One region of the Streptomyces sp. HSS9-12 genome, then DNA from elsewhere that is predicted to be linked to it. Evidence: riboswitches for the same ligand, from Rfam matches in the RefSeq annotation. Region 1 holds a riboswitch; each other region holds the start of a gene.

Region 1 (4,719 bases):
GAGCAGGAAGCGGCGGCGGTCTTCCTTCGACTCCAGGCGGTCGATCTCCTCCACGGAGTCCATCCACCGGAAGCAGAACTGCGCCTTCTCGCGGATCGACGGGATGTTCTCGACTGCCGCGAAGGCGGCCGCACGGTCGTCCGGGTCCGGCAGATAGGTGTCGAGCAGCGTCAGGTAGAACTGGACGTGCACGGCCTCCTCGAAGAGCTGCCGCGACAGATACAGCCGCGCCTCGGGGGAGTTGATGTGCTTGTAGAGGGTGAGCACCAGATTGTTGGCCACGATCGAGTCGCCAGTCGCGAAGAAGGCGACCAGACGGCCGATCAGGTGGTGCTCGCCCGGGGAGAGCTTGGCGAGGTCGGCCACGTCCGAGTGGAGGTCGACCTCCTCCACGGTCCAGGTGTTCTTGATCGCGTCCCGGTAGCGCTCGTAGAACTCCGGGTAGCGCATCGGACGGAGCGTCAGCTCGAAGCCCGGATCGAGGAGGTTCTTCGGAGAATCAGAGGTGCCGACGCGCAGCGTCGTCGTTGCGGGGTGGTGGTCGGTGGGGTCCCCCACGCCGGAGGCAAGGGGAGGGTGGGCCGGGGTGGTCATTACTGGCAGGCCTCGCAGGACTCGGGGTTTTCAAGAGAGCAGGCGACGGCGTCGGCGGACTCGGTCGTCTGCTGTACTGGGGGTCCCCCCGCCGAAGGCAGGGCGCGGAGGTCGGCGGCCGTCGAGTTGCCGGCCGCGCGGGCGATCCGGGTGGCCGGGCGCGAACGCAGGTAGTACGTCGTCTTCAGGCCCTGCTTCCATGCGTACAGGTACATCGAGCTGAGCTTGCCGATGGTCGGCGAGGCCATGAAGAGATTCAGCGATTGGCTCTGGTCGAGGAACGGCGTACGGGCCGCGGCCATGTCGATCAGGGCCCGCTGCGGGATCTCCCACGCCGTGCGGTACAACGTGCGCACGTCCTGAGGCAGCCAGGCGAAGTCCTGCACCGAGCCGCCCGATTCGCGCAGCGCCTCGCGGGTCCGGGCGTCCCACACACCCAGCTGCTTCAGCTCCTCCACCAAGTACGAGTTGACCTGAAGGAATTCGCCCGACAAGGTCTCGCGCTTGAAGAGGTTCGAGACCTGCGGCTCGATGCACTCGTACACGCCCGCGATCGAGGCGATCGTGGCCGTGGGCGCGATCGCCAGCAGCAGGGAGTTGCGCATGCCGGTCCGGGCCATACGGGCGCGCAGCGCCTCCCAGCGCTCCGGCCAGTGCGGCTGGACGCCGTAGTGATCCGGGTGCAGCACCCCGCGTGCGGCGCGCGTGGAGGACCAGGCCGGGTGCGGGCCGTGCCGGTCGGCGAGGTCGCAGGACGCCTCGTACGCCGCGAGCATGATGCGCTCGGCGATCTGGGTGGACAGCCGTGCCGCCCCGGGGGAGTCGAAGGGCAGCTTGAGGCGGAAGAAGACGTCCTGCAGGCCCATCACGCCGAGGCCCACCGGGCGCCAGCGCTCGTTGGACGCCGCCGCCTGGCGGGTCGGGTAGTAGTTGATGTCCACGACCCGGTCGAGGAAGGTGACGGCGGTGTGCACGCTGGCGTCCAGCCGCTCCCAGTCAACCGTCCCGTCCGCACCCAGATGGGCAGCGAGGTTGACGGACCCCAGGTTGCACACGGCCGTCTCGCCGTCGCTGGTGACCTCCAGAATCTCGGTGCAGAGGTTGGAGGAGTGGATGACCTTGCCCGGCTCGGCCGTCTGGTTGGCGGTGCGGTTGGCAGCGTCCTTGAAGGTCATCCAGCCGTTGCCGGTCTGCGCGAGGGTGCGCATCATCCGGGCGTAGATCTGCCGGGCCGGAACCTGCTTGACGTAGCGGCCCTCCGCCTCCGCCGTGCGGTAGGCCAGGTCGAACTCCTCGCCCCACAGGTCGACCAGCTCCGGCACGTCGGAGGGCGAGAACAGCGACCACACCCCGTCCGCCTCGACGCGGCGCATGAACTCGTCCGGGATCCAGTGCGCCAGGTTGAGATTGTGGGTGCGGCGCGCGTCCTCGCCGGTGTTGTCACGCAGCTCCAGGAACTCCTCGAGGTCCGCGTGCCAGGTCTCCAGATAGACGCAGGCCGCGCCCTTGCGCCGGCCGCCCTGGTTCACGGCCGCGACCGAGGCGTCCAAGGTGCGCAGGAACGGCACGATGCCGTTGGAGTGCCCATTGGTGCCGCGGATCAGAGCACCGCGGGACCGCACCCGGCTGTACGGCAGGCCGATGCCGCCCGCGTGCTTCGACAGCCGCGCGACCTGGTGGTACCGGTCGTAGATGGAGTCCAGCTCGTCCAGCGGCGAGTCCAGCAGATAGCAGGAGGACATCTGCGGGTGCCGGGTACCGGAGTTGAAGAGGGTGGGGGAGCTGGGCAGATAGTCCAGGCGGCTCATCAGCCGGTAGAGCGCGGCCACCTCGTCGACCGCCCGGCCCGCGTTGCCAGCGGCGAGGCCGCAGGCGACGCGCAGCATGAAGTGCTGCGGCGTCTCGATGACCTGACGCGTCGTGGGGTGGCGCAGCAGATAGCGGCTGTGCAAGGTGCGCAGCCCGAAGTAGCCGAAGCGGTCGTCGGCGCCGTCGGCCAGCGCCGTCTCGACAAGCGTGTCCAGGCGCGCGGCGTGTGTCCGTACGAACTCCGCGGTGCTGTCGGCGATCAGACCCTCGCGGTGGCCGGTCCCGACGGAGGCGGAGAAGGAGACCGCACCCTGGCTCGCGGCCTCGTCGGCGATGGCGCGGGAGAGCAGACGCGCCGCGAGCCGCGAGTACTGCGGGTCCTCGGAGATCAGACCGGCCGCGGCCTCGGTCGCCAGCCCCCGCAACTCGGCCTCGTCCGAACCCGCGTGACGGCCGCGCAGCGCCGCGGCGGCGACCCGGCCGGGGTCGGTCGCGGGAAGGTCGGCGGTGAGGTCGGTCAGGGTGCGCAGCAGCGCGGTTCCGGGGCCTTCGGGGCCGTCCTCGGCTGTGGTCGATGAGGACGGATCTACGGGCGCGATGGTCACCGGTGTGCTCTCCCTCGCTCGGCTGGGGGCCGCGAGGGGTGATGCGCGACGGGCGCATACGGGCGTACGTCCCCCGGGCAGGGCGAAGTGACACCGCGCAGCGTCCGCCGACCCAACCCGCGAGGCCCGGACGATTTCGGCCCGGTCGGTCGATCCGGGCAGGCCGCCGACAGGTATTCGGACTGGCACGCGCGACGTGCGCGTGTCTACACCGTTGCGGGACAGTTCCGGAGTCGCACCGGATTCCCCTGCTGCGGCAGCGAGCATGAGCATACATCTTGTGCTGTAGTCCGCGCGCGGCCCCCACATATTGTGGCGGGGCTTGGGGTGGCCACATCGGGCTCGCCCATCACAGCTCGCAGCTGAGCACCTGCAGCACGACGCCCGGTATCGGCTCCCAGTCCCGCTCCGGAGCCCGTAGAAACCCAGCCGCCGTACAGCCGATGGGCCGTCACCATCTTCTGGTTTCAGGTGGGGGGGAGCGGAGTCACGAAGCCGAGTGTGCACCAGGGGTATGACAACGGGCCGCCGCCCCGTGCGGGGGCGACGGCCCGTGGCCGGTGCGTACCGTACGGCTGCCTGACCGTACGGATCCGCGGTGTCAGTTCTTGGCGGGGGCTTCCGCGGTGTCAGCGGCGTCGTCGGGACCCGGGCCGGGCGCTCCGACTGTGGCCGGCGGCAGCTTGGTCCGCACGCCAGGCTCGCCCGCATCCGCCGTGTAGTCGTCCGCGGAGGTCTCGTCCACACCCTCCGGCGCCTTGACGGCCTTCAGGACCACCGTGAGCACCACCACGACCGCGACGTTCAGCACGAAGGCGGTCAGCCCGATGTAGCCCTTCTCGCCGATGAGCGGAATCAGGTTGGTGTTGCCGAAGTGCGGCTGATTGGGACCCGGCGTCTCGTACGCCTTCCAGGTGCCGTAGAGCATGCCGGCCGCCCAGCCCGCGATCAGCGCCCAGCGGTGGAACCACCGCGTGAACAGGCCGCCCACCAGCGCCGGAACGGTCTGCAGGATCCAGATCCCGCCGAGCAGCTGGAAGTTGATCGCCACCGTCTTGTCCATGGTCAGGACGAAGGCCAGTGCACCGACCTTCACCAGCAGCGAGGCGATCTTGGAGACCTTGGCCTCCTGCGCCGGCGTCGCGTCCCGCTTGATGAAGTCCTTGTAGATGTTCCTGGTGAACAGGTTCGCGGCGGCGATCGACATGATGGCCGCTGGGACCAGTGCGCCGATGCCGACGGCCGCGAACGCCACACCCGCGAACCAGTCCGGGAACATGTTCTCGAACAGCTGCGGGATCGCCAGCTGCCCGTTCTCCACCTTGATCCCGGCGGCGATCGCCATGAAGCCGAGCAGCGCCAGCATGCCCAGCATCAGCGAGTACAGCGGCAGGATCGTCGTGTTGCGCCGGATGACGTTGCGGCTCCCGCTGGAGAGCACCGCGGTCACCGAGTGCGGGTACAGGAAGAGCGCCATCGCGGAGCCGAGGGCCAGCGTGGCGTACGCCCACTGCGCCTGCGGTGCCGTGACGAGCGAGCCGCGGGGCAGCCCCGTCTGCGGGTTCTTCACCGCGAAAGCGTCGCTCGCCGCGGAGAAGATGTGGTCAAAGCCGCCCAGCTTGATCGGTATGTAGATGATCGCCACCGCGATGACGAGGTAGATCAGGGTGTCCTTGACGAAGGCGATGAGCGCGGGGGCGCGCAGCCCGGA
Region 2 (4,719 bases), on a different contig from region 1:
GGTGCCCCCGCAGATCGTGTCGAAGGCCGCGGTGCCGCGTGGCTGGGCGGCGTCCTGGGAGTCCTCGCTGACGGAGAAGCGGAAACCGTGGATATCGCCGTCGGCCGGCCGCGCGGTCGCCGGCCCCTCGGTGGCGTATGCCCAACTGCCGCCGTGGCGCTCCCAGAACGACCAGTAGCGGTACCCCTGGGCGGACCCCGCGGCCAGGGTCCTCGGCATGTGCGGGTGCCCGGCCGCTTGCGCCGGTATCGCGCCCAGCACGGTGCCCGCGGCGATGGCGAGGCCGGTGGCGCAGGCCGCGACGGCGACCGCGCCGTGGAGTCCCCGGCCGGCCCGGCGGTCGCCGGGGCTGCCGGCCCGTCGCCCCTCCGCGTTGGCGACCGTCGGCGAGGCCCCGTGACGAAGGGCGGCCGGCTGCCCGCCCCCCTTCGCCGTAGACCGCCGAGCGGTGTAACGCTCCCGCTCCGTCATCGCTACTTCCTGCGGCCGCTGATGAGGATGCCGATGCCGATGCCCGCGACAAGGCCCACGCCGACGATCCACCACACCGCCGTACCGTTGCCCTCATCGGCGGCGTTCCGCTCCGGGCCCGCCTGCCCGGCGGCGTGCTCGGCGGCCGGCTTCGGGCCCGTGGCGTTCAGCTGCCGCACCAGGTCGGTGCCACCGAAGTCGCGCGGGTCGGCGCCGGTCGCGTGGACGGCCAGGACCAGCTGGGCGAGGGCGGCGGGGTCGCCCTGCGACCACCGTGCGGAGTTCTTCTCCAGCCACCGCAGCGGCTTCTCGGCCGCCTCGCGGTGCCCGCCCGCGGCGAGCGCGAGGACGGCGTCGGCGGTGTTGCCGTAGTCGGGCTGGTTCTTGGCGCCCGGCATTGCCGACATCAGGTGCCGGCCGCTCCTCTCCAGCGCCTTGGCGAGGTACGCGGCCCCGCCCTGCGCCGCGTCGTCCGGCTCGCGCGCGTCCTTGGCATCGGAGGCACCGCAGTCGATCGGCTTGACCGCCTCGTCCGTGCCCTTGTCCAGCGGCTCCACCGCCAGGCCCTTGCCGAGGCCGGCGAGGGCCGCGGCCGCCGTCGCGTCGGCGTTGGCGGTGAGCTTGCCGCCCTTGGGCTGGTAGGCGAACGCGCCCTGCTCGCCCGCCTTCTCATCGCAGCCGAGCTGGAAGCCGACCAGCGCGTCGTACGCCGACTTGCCCTTCTGGGACTTCACGTCCTCCGGCTTTCGGCCCGCCGCGACGAGGGCGCCGATGACGACCGACGTCGAGTTGGCGTCGCTCGGGCTGCCCGGGTTGTAGCCCCAGCCGCCGTCCTGGTTCTGCACGGTCTTCAGCCAGTCCACCGACTTCGACACGGCGCTCGCATGGCCGCCGAGCGCGGCCAGTGCCTGTACGGCCACCGCGGTCGCGTTGCTGTCGACCGGCGTCTTCGCGTCGCACTCCTCCGTGGGGTCCGCCCGGTACGCGGCGAAGCCGCCCGAGGAGCACTGCTGCCCGGCGAGCCAGTCCACGGCCTTCTTCGCCGGGGTCACACCCACCGTGTCCTGCGCGAGCAGGGCCACCGACTGCCGCCACACCCCGTCGTACGTGGGGTCCTTCGTGCCGTACAGGCCCGAGGGGAGCTTCGGGGCGGCGGAGGGGGAGGGCGACGCGTCGGCGATCGCGGTCGGGGCGGCAACCGCACAGAGCACGGCCGACGCGGCGAGGGCCGCGGCGCTGCGGCGTACGTTCATAGCGGTGGTGCCTCTCGATGTGTCGCGGTGGTGAGGGATACGGGGGCAGGGCACGGCCGTTCCCTCACGCGTTCGTCGCGCGATGGCACCGGGCTCGCCTTCCGCACTCCTCGACGGTGCCGCTGCCGGTGGTACCGGCGGCGGGAGCCTTCGTCGTCTCCGGTCGGGTGCTCCGGCTCGCCCCGGTCGATGCGTACGCGGGTACGCCCTGGGCTCACGGTTGCGGGTCAGCGCCGGATTTGCACCGGCTTCCCCCGATCGGACACGGATGCAGTTGTCGCCGGACAGCTTAACCGGGCACGCTGACGCGCCCTGATGGCGGGCGGGCGTGAACGATGGGGCGGGCAGGGATGCGGTGGGCGGCGGTGGCCGCCGCGCGCTGTGCTTTCGTGGGCGGTGCAGTGGGCGGAGGTGTTGGCCTGGCGCTCGCTGGCAGCGTGCGGCCAGGGCCCGGGCGCCGCCGCGAAGGCAGGCCCCCGGGGAGGCGTGATGGGCCCGCCGGGAGACGCGGAGGCGGGTCGCCGTGCCCGTGGCGGATTTCCGCGGCGGGGTTTCTGCCGGCGCAGTCGTGGGCGAGTGGGTAGCGGCCGGCCGTTGGCTGTGGGTGAGCAGGGGCGCACGGGTGGCTGCCCGCCGGGAGAGGCGGAGGCGGGTCGCCGTGCCCACGGCGGGTCTCATCCGCCGCGATACGAGGCATGCGGGGCAAAACCCGGGCGCGGAACGCCCGGTCAGGACGGCGTTGTGACGTCGATCAGGCGGCAGACCGTTTCGATGTCGATCTTCACCTGGGCAATGGAGGCCCGCCCGGAGAGCCATGTGATCAGCGCCGAGTGCCACGTGTGCTCGATGACCCGGACCGCCGAGAGCTGCTCGGGGGTCGGCGCCCCGTCCAGCCCCATCGCGTCCAGAATGATCGCGGTCGTCAGCCGCGACACCGTGTCCACCTCGGAGCTCACCGACCGGTCGGCGAAGGTCAGCGCCCGGACCATGGCGTCCGCCAGGTGCGGCTCGCGCTGCATCGCGCGGAACGCCCGCATCAGCGTCTGCGCCACCCGCGCGGACGGCTGCTCCTCGGTCGGTGGGCGCTTGCGCAGCGTCTCGTGCATGTGCTGCAGCTGGTCCTGCATGGTCGCGACCAGCAGATGCACCTTGGAGGGGAAGTAGCGATAGAGCGTGCCGAGGGCGACGTTGGAGAGCTCGGCGACCTCGCGCATCTGGACCGCGTCGAAGCCACCGCGGCTGGCCAGCTGAGCGCTGGCGTGCAGGATGCGCCGACGACGCGCCTCCTGGCGTTCCGTCAGGGGAGGGGAGGACGGCTGGCGCTCTGTCGTCATATGTCCCATTCCGTGACATCCGTGGTCTGCGTCGAAGTTGCGGGGGGTCCGCACAGCATGGCAGGGGCCGTGCCGTGGCGCGAATCACCTGCTCCGCCCCTCCCTGACGGGCTACCTGCGGGTAGATTCGTAGCTCCTTGAGCGATCAAGTCTGAAACTTGTTCTAGATTAGCGCGAGCGATTACGCTCCGGCTGAACTGCTGTGAGAAGGGGGCCGAGAGTGACCGCTGAGGCCATACCGGCAGCCGTGCCTCACTTCCCTGCCGGGGCATCCGCGGCCGAGCGCGGCGCCCCGCTGCGCATTGCGCTGCTGACCTACAAGGGGAACCCGTTCTGCGGGGGCCAAGGCGTCTACGTACGGCACCTGTCCCGCGAGCTCGCCCGGCTCGGCCACACCGTCGAGGTCATCGGCGCCCAGCCGTACCCCGTCCTCGACGCCGGAGTCACCCTCACCAAGCTGCCCAGCCTCGACCTGTACCGCCCGTCGGACCCGTTCCGCACTCCGGGGCGCGACGAGTACCGGGACTGGGTCGACGCCCTGGAGGTCGCCACCATGTGGACCGGCGGCTTCCCGGAGCCGCTGACCTTCAGCCTCCGCGCCCGTCGTCATCTCGCCGCCCGCCGCGGCGCGTTCGACATCATCCACGACAACCAGACCCTCGGCTACGGCCTGCTGGGCCTGGAGCGCCTCGGCTTCCCGCTGGTCACCACCATCCACCACCCGATCACCGTGGACCGCCGGCTGGAGCTGGACGCCGCCGACGGCTGGAAGCGCCGCCTCTCCGTACGCCGCTGGTACGGCTTCACGCGCATGCAGAAGCGGGTGGCACGCCGGCTGCCGTCCGTCCTGACCGTCTCCGGCTCCTCGCGCCAGGAGATCGTCGACCACCTCGGGGTGCGCCAGGACCGCGTCCATGTCGTGCACATCGGCGCGGACACCGAGCTGTTTTCCCCGGACCCGGCGGTTCCGGAAATCCCCGGCCGGATCGTCACCACCTCCAGCGCCGACGTACCGCTCAAGGGCCTGGTCTTCCTCGTCGAGGCGCTGGCCAAGCTGCGCACCGAGAACCCGCGCGCCCACCTCGTCGTCGTGGGCAAACGCGCCGAGGACGGGCCCGTCGCCGCCGCCATCGAGCGCTACGGGCTCGATGGAGCCGTCGAGTTCGTCAAGGGCATCAGCGACCAGGATCTGGTCGACCTGGTGCGCGGCGCGCAGGTCGCCTGCGTGCCCTCCCTCTACGAGGGCTTCTCGCTGCCCGCCGCCGAGGCCATGGCCACCGGTACCCCGCTGGTCGCCACCACCGGCGGCGCCATCCCCGAGGTCGCCGGCCGCGACGGCGAGACCTGCCTGGCCGTACCGCCCGGCGACGCGGGCGCGCTGGCCGCCGCGCTCGGCCGGCTGCTGGACGACGACCAGCTGCGCAGACGGCTCGGCATGGCCGGGCGGGAGCGGGTGCTGCGCCGCTTCACCTGGGAACAGGCCGCCCGCGGTACGGCAGAGCACTACCGCGAGGCCATCGCGATGCGGGCCCGGAGCGCACGCACCGCCTGACCCGGCCTGACAGATACGTCCCTCCGCTCCACCCGACAGCCCCCAGGAAGGCAGATCCCCGTGCTGACCGTGGACTTCTCCCGTTTCCCGCTCGCCCCAGGCGACCGCG
Region 3 (4,719 bases), on a different contig from region 1:
TTGGGTGAGTAGATGTTGCGCATGCTGCCGGTGTTGAACCCCTTGTCCACCTCGCTCAGCAGCTGGGTGGTGGTGCCGAAGTTGTAGGGCGTCTGCTGGGTGAGTTCGAATACCGTTTCGGAGAAGCCGATGTCGCCTACGGGCAGCTTCGCGGCCATGGCGGTGATGATCTCGCCGAGGCCGTGGCCGAAGTCCGTGGCCACGGAGGTGTGCCGCTGCTCGAGCGCGAGCACCTCGCTCCCCGTGTACGTGGCACGCACTCGGCTCGTGGACATCGGGTGCGTGCGACCCTGCCGGAAATCGTCGGTGCGATGCCACATGAGTTTGACCGGCTTGCCCATGGTCTGTGAGATCTCGGCCGCTTCCTGTGCTGCGTCGAAGAACAGCTTGCGTCCGAACGACCCGCCGCCCTCGGTGACATGTACCGTGACCGCGGTCGGCGGCAACCCGAGCTTCTCCGCGATCGCCTGCTGGGCCACGATCGGCGACTTCAGCGCGGCCCAGATCTCGGCCCGGTCGGGCCTGACGTCGGCCACCGCGCAGTTCGGCTCCAATGCGCTGTTGCTGGCGAACTGAAACGTGAAGGTGCCCTCCACGGCCTTCGTCAGCAGTCCCAGCTTCGGTACCGCGAACGGAAGCTCGGCTTCCTTCAGTTCCCGCAGCACGGTGGCATCGGACGCTCCGTCCTCGGTGCCGGGGCCCCAGGTCACCTGCAATGCCCGCACCGCGTCGATGCACTGCCCGAAGGTCTTTCCCCGTACCGCTACGCCGGTGGAGACGCTCGCGACATCGGTGATGCCCGGCATCGCCCGTACCGCTGCCAGGTTCTGTACCGACCGCACCGTGCCGTTGATCGTAGGCGGCCGGCACACCATGGTCGGCTTTGCGCCGGGTATGTCCAGGTCCATGGCGAACTGCTTACGGCCCGTGACGCTTTCGAGCGCGTCGATCCGGCTCTGTGCTGTGCCGATGACCGAGAAGTGCGACTGCGGTTTGAGAGTGACGGACACCTGCACGGTCTGCGGGCTCGCGGCCTTCTCCGCCAGCGAGCCGTAGGTCGCGCTCTTGCCGCTCTCTGAGGTGATCATCCCTGCGCGGCTGGTCAGCGCCGATACCGGCTCGCCGAACTCCGCGGCCGCGGCCTCCAGCAGCCGGTGCCTGGCAGTGGCCGCCGCGACGCGGATCGGGGTGTAGGTGGAGATGGTGGTGTTCGACCCGCCGGTGAGCTGGTTGAACAGCAGCTCCGGACGCGCATCGGCGAGCGTGATGCGGATCTTGTCCAGGGGCAGGTCCAGCTCTTCCGCGATCAGCATCGCGCTGGAGGTGGTGATGCCCTGACCCACCTCGGCGCGCGGCAGCGCGAACGAGGCGGTGCCATCGGTGTGCACCTGAATGCTGATCAGGTTGGACGTGGGCCGCGCGGCATCCGTGAGCATGTCGTTGAGGTCGTACAGCTCGGACGGCTGGGAAGGCGACGGGACAGCCGCCGCAGCATGTGAGGGTGCCACAGCCGTTTCCCCCAACTGCGCTGCCACCGTCAGTGTCGAAGCTGCCACCACGTATCCCAGGAATCGCCGCCGTCCCACCTCGCGGGGGGCGGCTGCCTCCTCCGACTGCTGCGGACCCTCGTGGGCTCCCATCACCTGTCCTCTCGACAAATTCGAACAGCTTCGCGGCGAGGGCCGCCGTACCGGTCAGCACGGGGGGTTACGGACCGGAAGCCACTTCTCGCCGGTCAACGGACTGTCGTCGGGCAGCCCGCTTGGACTCAGCAACCGCCTCCGCCATTGATGGGAGTGACTGCCGGGTTCCTAGAGTTGACTGTTCAAACTCGGAGCGATCCAAACGCATGAGCGGCTTCCATTGCATCGGGGAACGATGTGCCGGTGGCCGTCGCTTCGTATCGGCTACCGGCGATGGGCGCACACCGCGGATCGGGATTAGGACGCTCCCGCTGGGGTCCCCCATGCCGAAGGCCGGGGGAGGGCGGGGGCGAACCGACTGCGTTCCCCAGCCTACCCGCCGTCGCCCAGCGGCCGTCCGGCCCGCAGGTTCCATCGCCCGGCGCGCCCGCTCAACTCCACGGCGGCCAGCGGTGGTACGTCGATCCGCCAGAACGCCTGCACGGGCAGATCCAGCGCCCGTACGACCGCCGCCCGTACGACATCGACCTCGACGACGGCGACCACCCGCCCCGGCTCACTGGCCTCCCTCTTCAGCCAGCCGCCCACCCGGTCGCACAGTTCGAACAGCGACTCCCCGCCGTGCGGTGCGCACGCCGGGTCCGTAAGCCAGGCCTTCACCGCCTCGGGCTCGGCGGCGGTGACCTCCTCCAGGGTCATGCCGCTCCACCGGCCCATCGCAAGCCCGGCCAACTCGGGCCGCGGCACCGCGTCCAGGCCGAGACCGGTGGCGGTCTCCCCGCAGCGTGCGGTGGGGGAGATGGCTACGCGGTCCGCAGCCGGCACGCTTTCGGCGGCGAACCGAGCGCGCCGCAGCCCCGCGGCGTCCAGGGAGCAGCCGTCGTCGAAGCGCGCCTGCCGCAGAGCAGCACTCACCGCTGGTGAGATCAACATCACCCGAGTGGTCACACGCCACTCCTCCCTGGGCCAACCAGCCGATGAGTACCGGGCCTTGGGGGCACACATGCGGAATGGTGTGCACCCCTGTGCGGCCCGCGCGCCCCTTGGCCGGATCGCCCATTCGCGATACCGTCGCGACGATATTGACGACGGCAAACGGAAGCCGGTGGGAATCCGGCACGGTCGCGCCACTGTAAGCCCGGCAGGAGCCGACCCCGCCCCGGGGTGGTGATCGCTGGGTGAGTCAGACCCGCTGCCGTCGTTCCGAGCTCCAACGACATGGGACGCGCGTTCCCCGGGAGGTCCTGCCATGGCGCAGTCCGTCGCCCCGCCGACTCTTGCCCCCGCCGCTCCGGCCACGCTGCCGATCCGGGTGATCCTGCCCTGGGCGGCCTTCTTCGGCATCCTGATGCTGATCCTGCTGTACTTCGTCGGTGCCGAGCAGGGCGCGACGGCGCTGCTCTCCGGCGAGAACGTGCACGAGTGGGTGCACGACGGCCGCCACCTGCTCGGTTTCCCCTGCCACTGACAGGGGCCCCGAACGTGAACTCCATCACCGTCAGATCTCTCCTGGTGCGCGGCATGCTCGCCGGCCTCGCCGCCGGGCTGCTCGCCCTCGTCGTCGCCTATCTGCTCGGCGAACCGCACGTGGACGCCGCCATCGCGTACGAGGAGGGACACTCCCACGAACACGGCGCGGAGCTGGTGAGCCGCACCATGCAGTCCACCGCTGGACTGGCCACCGGCGTGCTCATCTACGGCGTGGCGCTGGGCGGCATCGCGGCCCTGGCGTTCTGCTTCGCCCTGGGCCGGATCGGCCGCTTCAGTCCGCGCGCGACCGCCGCCCTGCTGTCGGCCGCCGCCCTGGTCGCGGTCTACCTGGTGCCGTTCCTGAAGTACCCGGCCAACCCGCCGTCGGTCGGCGACCCCGACACCATCGGCAAGCGCACCACGCTGTACTTCCTGATGATGGCCCTCAGCGTGCTGCTGGCGGTCGCGGCCGTCATCCTGGGCAAGCGCCTCGCGCCGCGACTGGGCACCTGGTACGCCACGGTGGTGGCCGGGGCGGGGTTCGTCCTCGCTGTCGGTCTGGCCTACGCGTTCCTGCCGACGATCAACGAGGTGCCGCACGACTTCTCGGCGACGCTGCTGTGGCAGTTCCGCCTCGCGGCCCTGGCCATCCAGCTCACCCTGTGGGCCTCCTTCGGGGTGCTGTTCGGCCACCTCGCGGAGCGGGTCCTTCAGCCTCGTAGCGAAACCGCCGGCAGCCAGCCGGTGGCTGTGGAGGTAGCACCCGCAGCCAACTGAGGCAGCCATACGGAAGGGTCCGCCGGGTAGCTAGCTACCCGGCGGACCCTTCCTTTCGTTGTGCGCGCGGCGGATGTCAGGGCAGCGCCGGGTAGGGCACGAAGGTGCTGCTGTTCTCGTCGATGGCGAGGTGCTGCCGTGAGACGTACGACCGAGGTCGAGGACTGCTGCGTCTGCATGCGCCGCGGGTCCTCGGCGCGCTGGTACGCCGCGACGGGCACTTCGGCCTCGCCGAGGACTCCGTACAAGAGGCGCTGCTCGCGGCCGCCCGGCAATGGCCAGAGAAGGGCCTCCCGGACAATCCTCGCGGGTGGCTGATCAAGGTCGCCTCCCGCCGCCTCATGGACCAGCTGCGCAGCGACGAGACGCGAAGACGCTGAGTCAGTTCTGGAACCGCGCAGGGCCGGCTCAGCTCGGGGCGAGCGGGGTGAACGTGACGGGCAGGTGCTCCGGGCCGCGCAGTACGGAGGGCCGTCGGAGCAGCGTGCCGGGCGGCACGGCCAGGGCGAGACCGGGAAGCCGGCGCAGGACGGTGCCGATGGCGATCTGTCCCTCCAGCCGGGCCAGGGGCGCGCCCAGGCAGTAATGGATGCCGTGCCCGAACGCCAGGTGGGAGCTGTCCCGCCGGGCGATGTCCAGGCGGTCGGGGTCCGGGAAGCGTGCCGGGTCGCGGTCCGCGATGGCGGTGGCGATCAGTACGGTCGCCCCGCGCGGGATGTTCACCCCGGCGATGTCGACGTCCTCGCGGGCGAACCGGGCGATGCCGGGGTTCACCGGCCCGTCGTAGCGGAGGAACTCCTCGATCGCGTCCGGCAGCAGCCCCGGGTCC
Region 4 (4,719 bases), on a different contig from region 1:
TCCGCCCCAGCAGCTCGTACAGCCCCGGTTCCGCGCCGCGCAGCGAGCCGCAGTACACCGGCAGCGCATTGGCGCCCCGGGCTTCGATCGCATCGCACAGTACGTCCACGAACGCGGTGTTTCCGGACAGCTGGTGCGCCCGGTAGAACAGCACGCCCACCGTGGGGCGCGCGGGATCGTAACTGCGCTCCCCGTGCACCCCGTACATCGGCATCTCTCGCGGCGGCTCGAAGCCCTCACCGCTCATCAGGACGGTGTCGGAGAGGAAGCGCGCCAGTTCGCCGAGGTTGCCCGGCCCGCCCTCGACCAGGTAGCGCAGCGCCTCCGCCACGACACCGGCCGGGACCGACGACTCGGCCATCAGCTCCGCGTCCGGCACGGCCTCGCCGCCCAGCAGCACCGTCGGAATGCCGGACGCCCGCAGCACCGCGAGCCCGTCCTCCCAGGCCCGCTTGCCGCCCAGCAGCCGGACGACGGCGACGGCCGCGCCGTCCAGCAGGACCGGCAGCTCGGTCTCGACATCGACTCGCGCCGGGTTGCCGATCCGGTACGGCGCGCCGGAAGCGCGGGCCGCCAACAGGTCGGTGTCGGCGGTGGAAAGCAACAGCACAGTGCTCACGGTGCCCCCTTCGTGCGTACGTTCCGTACGTCGTTGTTCACGGCGCCCCCGGCGGGACGAACGGCAGCCCGGATGGGACCCCCGTCTCGATCAGCCGCAGCAGCGCATCCGTATCCGCGTGCTCTTCGATCAAGTCGCCGAGCAGATCGAGCTGCTCCTCGCGCAGCGTGCCGAACGACGTGTCGGGCGCAGGTACGAAGCGGCGCCCGGACGCAGCGGCGACCTCCAGCAGAAACCGCCGCCGGAACCCATCGCTCTCCAGCGAGCCGTGCCAGTGGGTGCCCCACACCGACCCCACCCGGCAGCCGTCCAGGAACGCCTCGTCCCCGCCCGTGACCTCGGCCACGCCGTGGTGGATCTCGTAGCCCTCGACGCGCTCACCGAGGGCCTGCCCCACCGGCCGGGTCAGGGTCTTCTCGGCCGCGAACCGCACCCGCACGGGCAGCAGCCCGAGCCCCTCGACCGTCCCCGCGCGCGACTCGACCTCGTCCTCGATGCGCTCGCCGAGCATCTGGAAGCCGCCGCAGATGCCCAGCACCGGCCGGCCCTCCGCAGCCCGCCGGACGACCGCGTCCGCGATCCCCCGCTCGCGCAGCCACCACAGCGCCCGTACGGTGCCGCGCGTGCCCGGCAGCACCACGAGGTCCGCGTCGGCGAGCTCCTCCGGCCGGTCCACGAACCGCACCACCACGCCGGGTTCGGCGGCAAGGGCGTCCACATCCGTGAAGTTCGACATCAGCGGTACGGCGGCGACCGCCACCCGCAGGACGTCCTCGCCGTGCGGCGGAGCGACCACCGGCTCCCTTACCGCGCCGCGCAGCGAGACGCTCCCCCAGCTACCGCTGGGAGGTACCCCCATGCCGTCCTCCTCGTCGATGCCCAGGCCGTGCCGGAAGGGGAGCACGCCGTACGTCGGCCGCCCGGTCAGGGTGTGCAGCATGTCCAGACCGGGCTCCAGCAGCGATACGTCCCCGCGGAACTTGTTGACCAGATAGCCGGCCACCAGCTGCTGGTCCTCCCGGCTCAGCAGCGCGGTCGTGCCGAAGAAGGAGGCGAAGACGCCGCCCCGGTCGATGTCGCCGACCACCACCACCGGCAGCCGGGCCGCCCGGGCCAGTCCCATGTTGACGATGTCCGTACGCCGCAGATTGATCTCGGCCGGACTTCCGGCCCCCTCGCAGATCACCGCGTCATACGTGCCCCGAAGCTCCTCCAGGCACTCCAGCACGGTGCCCAGCAGCTGCTCCTGACGCCCCGAGTGGTAGCCGCGGGCGCTCAGCTCGCCGACCGGCTTGCCCAGCAGCACCACCTGGCTGCTGCGGTCGCTGCCGGGCTTGAGCAGCACCGGGTTCATCAGCGCACTCGGCTCCACGCGCGCCGCCTGCGCCTGCATCGCCTGCGCCCGTCCGATCTCGGCGCCCTCGCGCGTCACGAACGAATTGAGCGACATGTTCTGCGCCTTGAACGGCGCGACGGAAACACCCTTGCGGGTGAGCCATCGGCAGATGCCCGCCGTGACGACGCTCTTCCCCGCGTCCGACGTGGTCCCCGCGACCAGCAACCCGCCGCTCATGCGCCCCCCTTGCTCCGAGTCCTCAGCAACCGCCCGGCGACGCACGCCGCCAGCGCCAGTACGGCCACCCGCCGTGACAGTCGTACGGCGCGCTCGATGTCCCGTACCTGCACCGGCCGGTTCTCCGCGCCCAGCACGGGCCGGTGCTCGATCCGGCCGCCGTACGACAGCCTGCCGCCCAGCCGGACGCCCAGAGCACCCGCGAACGCGGCCTCGACCGGCCCGGCGTTGGGACTCGGATGCTTGCGCGCATCGCGGCGCAGCACCCGCCACGCACCCCGCGGATCCGGCCCCGCCAGCACCGCCAGGGCGGCGGTCAGCCGCGAGCTGGGGAAGCCGGCCACGTCGTCCAGCCGCGCCGAGGCCCAGCCGAAGCGGCGGTGGCGCGGCGACTTGTGACCGACCATCGCGTCCAGGGTGTTGACCGCGCGGAAGCCGACCAACCCCGGTACGCCCGCGACGGCTCCCCACACCAGCGCGCCCACCACCGCGTCCGAGGTGTTCTCCGCCACCGACTCCACCACCGCGCGCGCGATCTGCTGCTCGTCCAGCGCCTTCGGGTCCCGGCCGCACAGATGCGGCAGCCGCTCGCGCGCCGCCTCGATGTCACCGGCGGCCAGGGCCGCGCCGATGGCCCGCGCTTCGCGGCACAGCGAGGTGCCGCCCAGTACGGCCCAGGTGGTGGCGGCGGTCAACGACACGGCGGCAGCGGGGGTGTGGCGTACGGCGCGCGACATCCCGGCCGCGGCGGTCACCGCACCGCCGGCGCACAGCGTCGCGTACAGGGCGCCGTAGCCGCGGTGGTCGCGCCACAACCGGCGCTCGACGGCGGATGCGGCGCGTCCGAAGGCGGCCACCGGGTGCCCGCGACGGGGGTCGCCCGCGACAAGGTCGCACACGAAGCCGAGAGCCGCAGCGCATACAAAGACGGCGTCTTCGGGCATTCCCGTATCGCCCGACTGATCGGCAGCCATCGGTCAGTTCGCCGTTGTTCCTGACAGGAATGGCTGGTGTGGCGCAGAGGCGCAGCGGGCTCTTCGACGGCAGCCGGGCATGGCGATATGTCCTCACTCAGGGTCCGCGCCCTGGCTCGACGTGACCGGCGGTGAGAGTCTCCTGGCTCCCGGATCGGCGCTTCCCCCGGCCTTCCAACCCGCCTCCGCGGGCCGTGACTTGTGGGATGGGGGAGCGCTCCCCGGTGACAGTGGCGGGACCGCGCCGGATTCGCACCGGCTTCCTCTCCTGCCGCCGTTGGGCTCCGGCAGTCCACCACGCCCCGCGAACGCCCGTCAACTTGCTCTTGACCTGGGAAGGCAGAGTGTGCTGAGCCCCACATGCGACGGGCGGGAAGCGCTTGGCAGCGCTTCCCGCCCGGTGGCGGCAGGTGTGTGTCGCGGGGGTCGTGCGGGGGTGCCGCCGGCCTTAGGCGACGATCAGATAGATGCCGTACGCAACGGCCGCCGTGCACAGCGCGTAACAGGCGTACGCAGCGGCGCGCGCCAGTGCGGTGGGCGCCACGGCTGCCGCCGTGCCGTCCGGCTGAGCCTCCTGCCTGGGGGAGGTGCCGGCGATACCGAGGGTGAACAGGCCCACGATCCCGACCGTCACCACGAGGCTGACGCCGAAGACCTGGCCGAGAGCAGCCCAGTCGATGTTCATGGAAAAGCTGTCCTTCGGGTCGGGCGGGTCAGACCGCGGCCTTCTCGGTGGCGGATTCCGGGGTGGTGCCCTTGTCGGCGCCGGTGCTCGCGTCGGTGGCGGCCGCGTCCTCGTCCGCCGACTCGCGTGCGACGCCGGCGGGCGGCGGAGCGACGGTCTTCATGGCCGCGGTCAGGACGCCCTCGGGCTCGACGTCGTTGACGTTGGTGTGGTCCACCGGCTTGCGCCGGGAGGCCACCCAGATCGCAGCGCTGGCAGCGAGCGCCAGTACGGCGACGGCGGCGACGCCCCAGTTGCCCTGCTCGGCGAGCAGGGCCGCGGCGGCGCCGATCAGCCCCGCGGCCGGCAGGGTCAGACCCCAGGCGACGACCATCCGGGTCGCGGTCGACCAGCGCACGACGGCACCCTTGCGCCCCAGGCCCGCGCCCATCACGGCGCCGGAACAGACCTGCGTGGTGGACAGCGCGAAGCCCAGGTGGGAGGAGGCCAGGATGGTGACCGCGGCGCCGGTCTGGGCGGCGAAGCCCTGCGGCGGCTGGATGTCGGTCAGGCCCTTGCCCATGGTGCGGATGATCCGCCAGCCGCCCAGGTACGTACCGAGCGCGATGGCGACACCGGCCGAGACGATGACCCACATCGGCGGGTCGGCGTTCGGGGCCAGCGCGCCGCCGGTGATCAGCGCCAGCGTCATGACGCCCATGGTCTTCTGCGCGTCGTTGGTGCCGTGGGCGAGGGAGACCAGCGCGCCCGAGGCGATCTGCCCCGCGCGGTAGCCCTTGGCGGAGGCAGCCGCGTCGGCGTTACGGGCGGTGCGGTAGGTGAGCCGGGTCGCCAGCATCGTGGCCAGACCCGCGACGATCGGCGCGGC

Evidence for each region. Region 1 has a riboswitch for cobalamin ahead of ACY34J_RS02495 (ribonucleoside-diphosphate reductase subunit alpha). Riboswitches for the same ligand answer to the same signal wherever they lie in the genome.
Region 2: it holds a riboswitch for cobalamin, as region 1 does, so the genes downstream of both, ACY34J_RS22325 (prenyltransferase/squalene oxidase repeat-containing protein) here and ACY34J_RS02495 (ribonucleoside-diphosphate reductase subunit alpha) in region 1, are expected to answer to the same signal.
Region 3: it holds a riboswitch for cobalamin, as region 1 does, so the genes downstream of both, ACY34J_RS11760 (CbtB domain-containing protein) here and ACY34J_RS02495 (ribonucleoside-diphosphate reductase subunit alpha) in region 1, are expected to answer to the same signal.
Region 4: it holds a riboswitch for cobalamin, as region 1 does, so the genes downstream of both, ACY34J_RS13775 (cobalamin biosynthesis protein) here and ACY34J_RS02495 (ribonucleoside-diphosphate reductase subunit alpha) in region 1, are expected to answer to the same signal.

What each region holds. Positions count from the first base shown of each region.
Region 1 is NZ_JBUEGC010000003.1:95,333-100,051, reverse strand. Features, by position in the region: gene ACY34J_RS02500 (ribonucleotide-diphosphate reductase subunit beta) at 1-450, opposite strand, end outside; gene ACY34J_RS02495 (ribonucleoside-diphosphate reductase subunit alpha) at 594-3,008, opposite strand; cobalamin riboswitch at 3,160-3,291, opposite strand; gene mctP (monocarboxylate uptake permease MctP) at 3,610-4,719, opposite strand, start outside.
Region 2 is NZ_JBUEGC010000046.1:12,582-17,300, forward strand. Features, by position in the region: gene ACY34J_RS22320 (SCO2322 family protein) at 1-219, opposite strand, end outside; gene ACY34J_RS22325 (prenyltransferase/squalene oxidase repeat-containing protein) at 474-1,724, opposite strand; cobalamin riboswitch at 1,869-2,024, opposite strand; gene ACY34J_RS22330 (TetR family transcriptional regulator) at 2,453-3,058, opposite strand; gene ACY34J_RS22335 (glycosyltransferase family 4 protein) at 3,279-4,610, shown strand; gene ACY34J_RS22340 (class I SAM-dependent methyltransferase) at 4,671-4,719, shown strand, end outside.
Region 3 is NZ_JBUEGC010000017.1:67,827-72,545, forward strand. Features, by position in the region: gene ACY34J_RS11750 (molybdopterin cofactor-binding domain-containing protein) at 1-1,640, opposite strand, end outside; gene ACY34J_RS11755 (histidine phosphatase family protein) at 2,016-2,591, opposite strand; cobalamin riboswitch at 2,704-2,857, shown strand; gene ACY34J_RS11760 (CbtB domain-containing protein) at 2,893-3,111, shown strand; gene ACY34J_RS11765 (CbtA family protein) at 3,126-3,890, shown strand; partial or broken gene ACY34J_RS11770 (sigma factor) at 4,013-4,267, shown strand; gene ACY34J_RS11775 (cytochrome P450 family protein) at 4,299-4,719, opposite strand, start outside.
Region 4 is NZ_JBUEGC010000021.1:53,309-58,027, reverse strand. Features, by position in the region: gene cobN (cobaltochelatase subunit CobN) at 1-619, opposite strand, end outside; gene ACY34J_RS13780 (cobyric acid synthase) at 657-2,192, opposite strand; gene ACY34J_RS13775 (cobalamin biosynthesis protein) at 2,189-3,136, opposite strand; cobalamin riboswitch at 3,303-3,431, opposite strand; gene ACY34J_RS13770 (hypothetical protein) at 3,615-3,851, opposite strand; gene ACY34J_RS13765 (anion permease) at 3,880-4,719, opposite strand, start outside.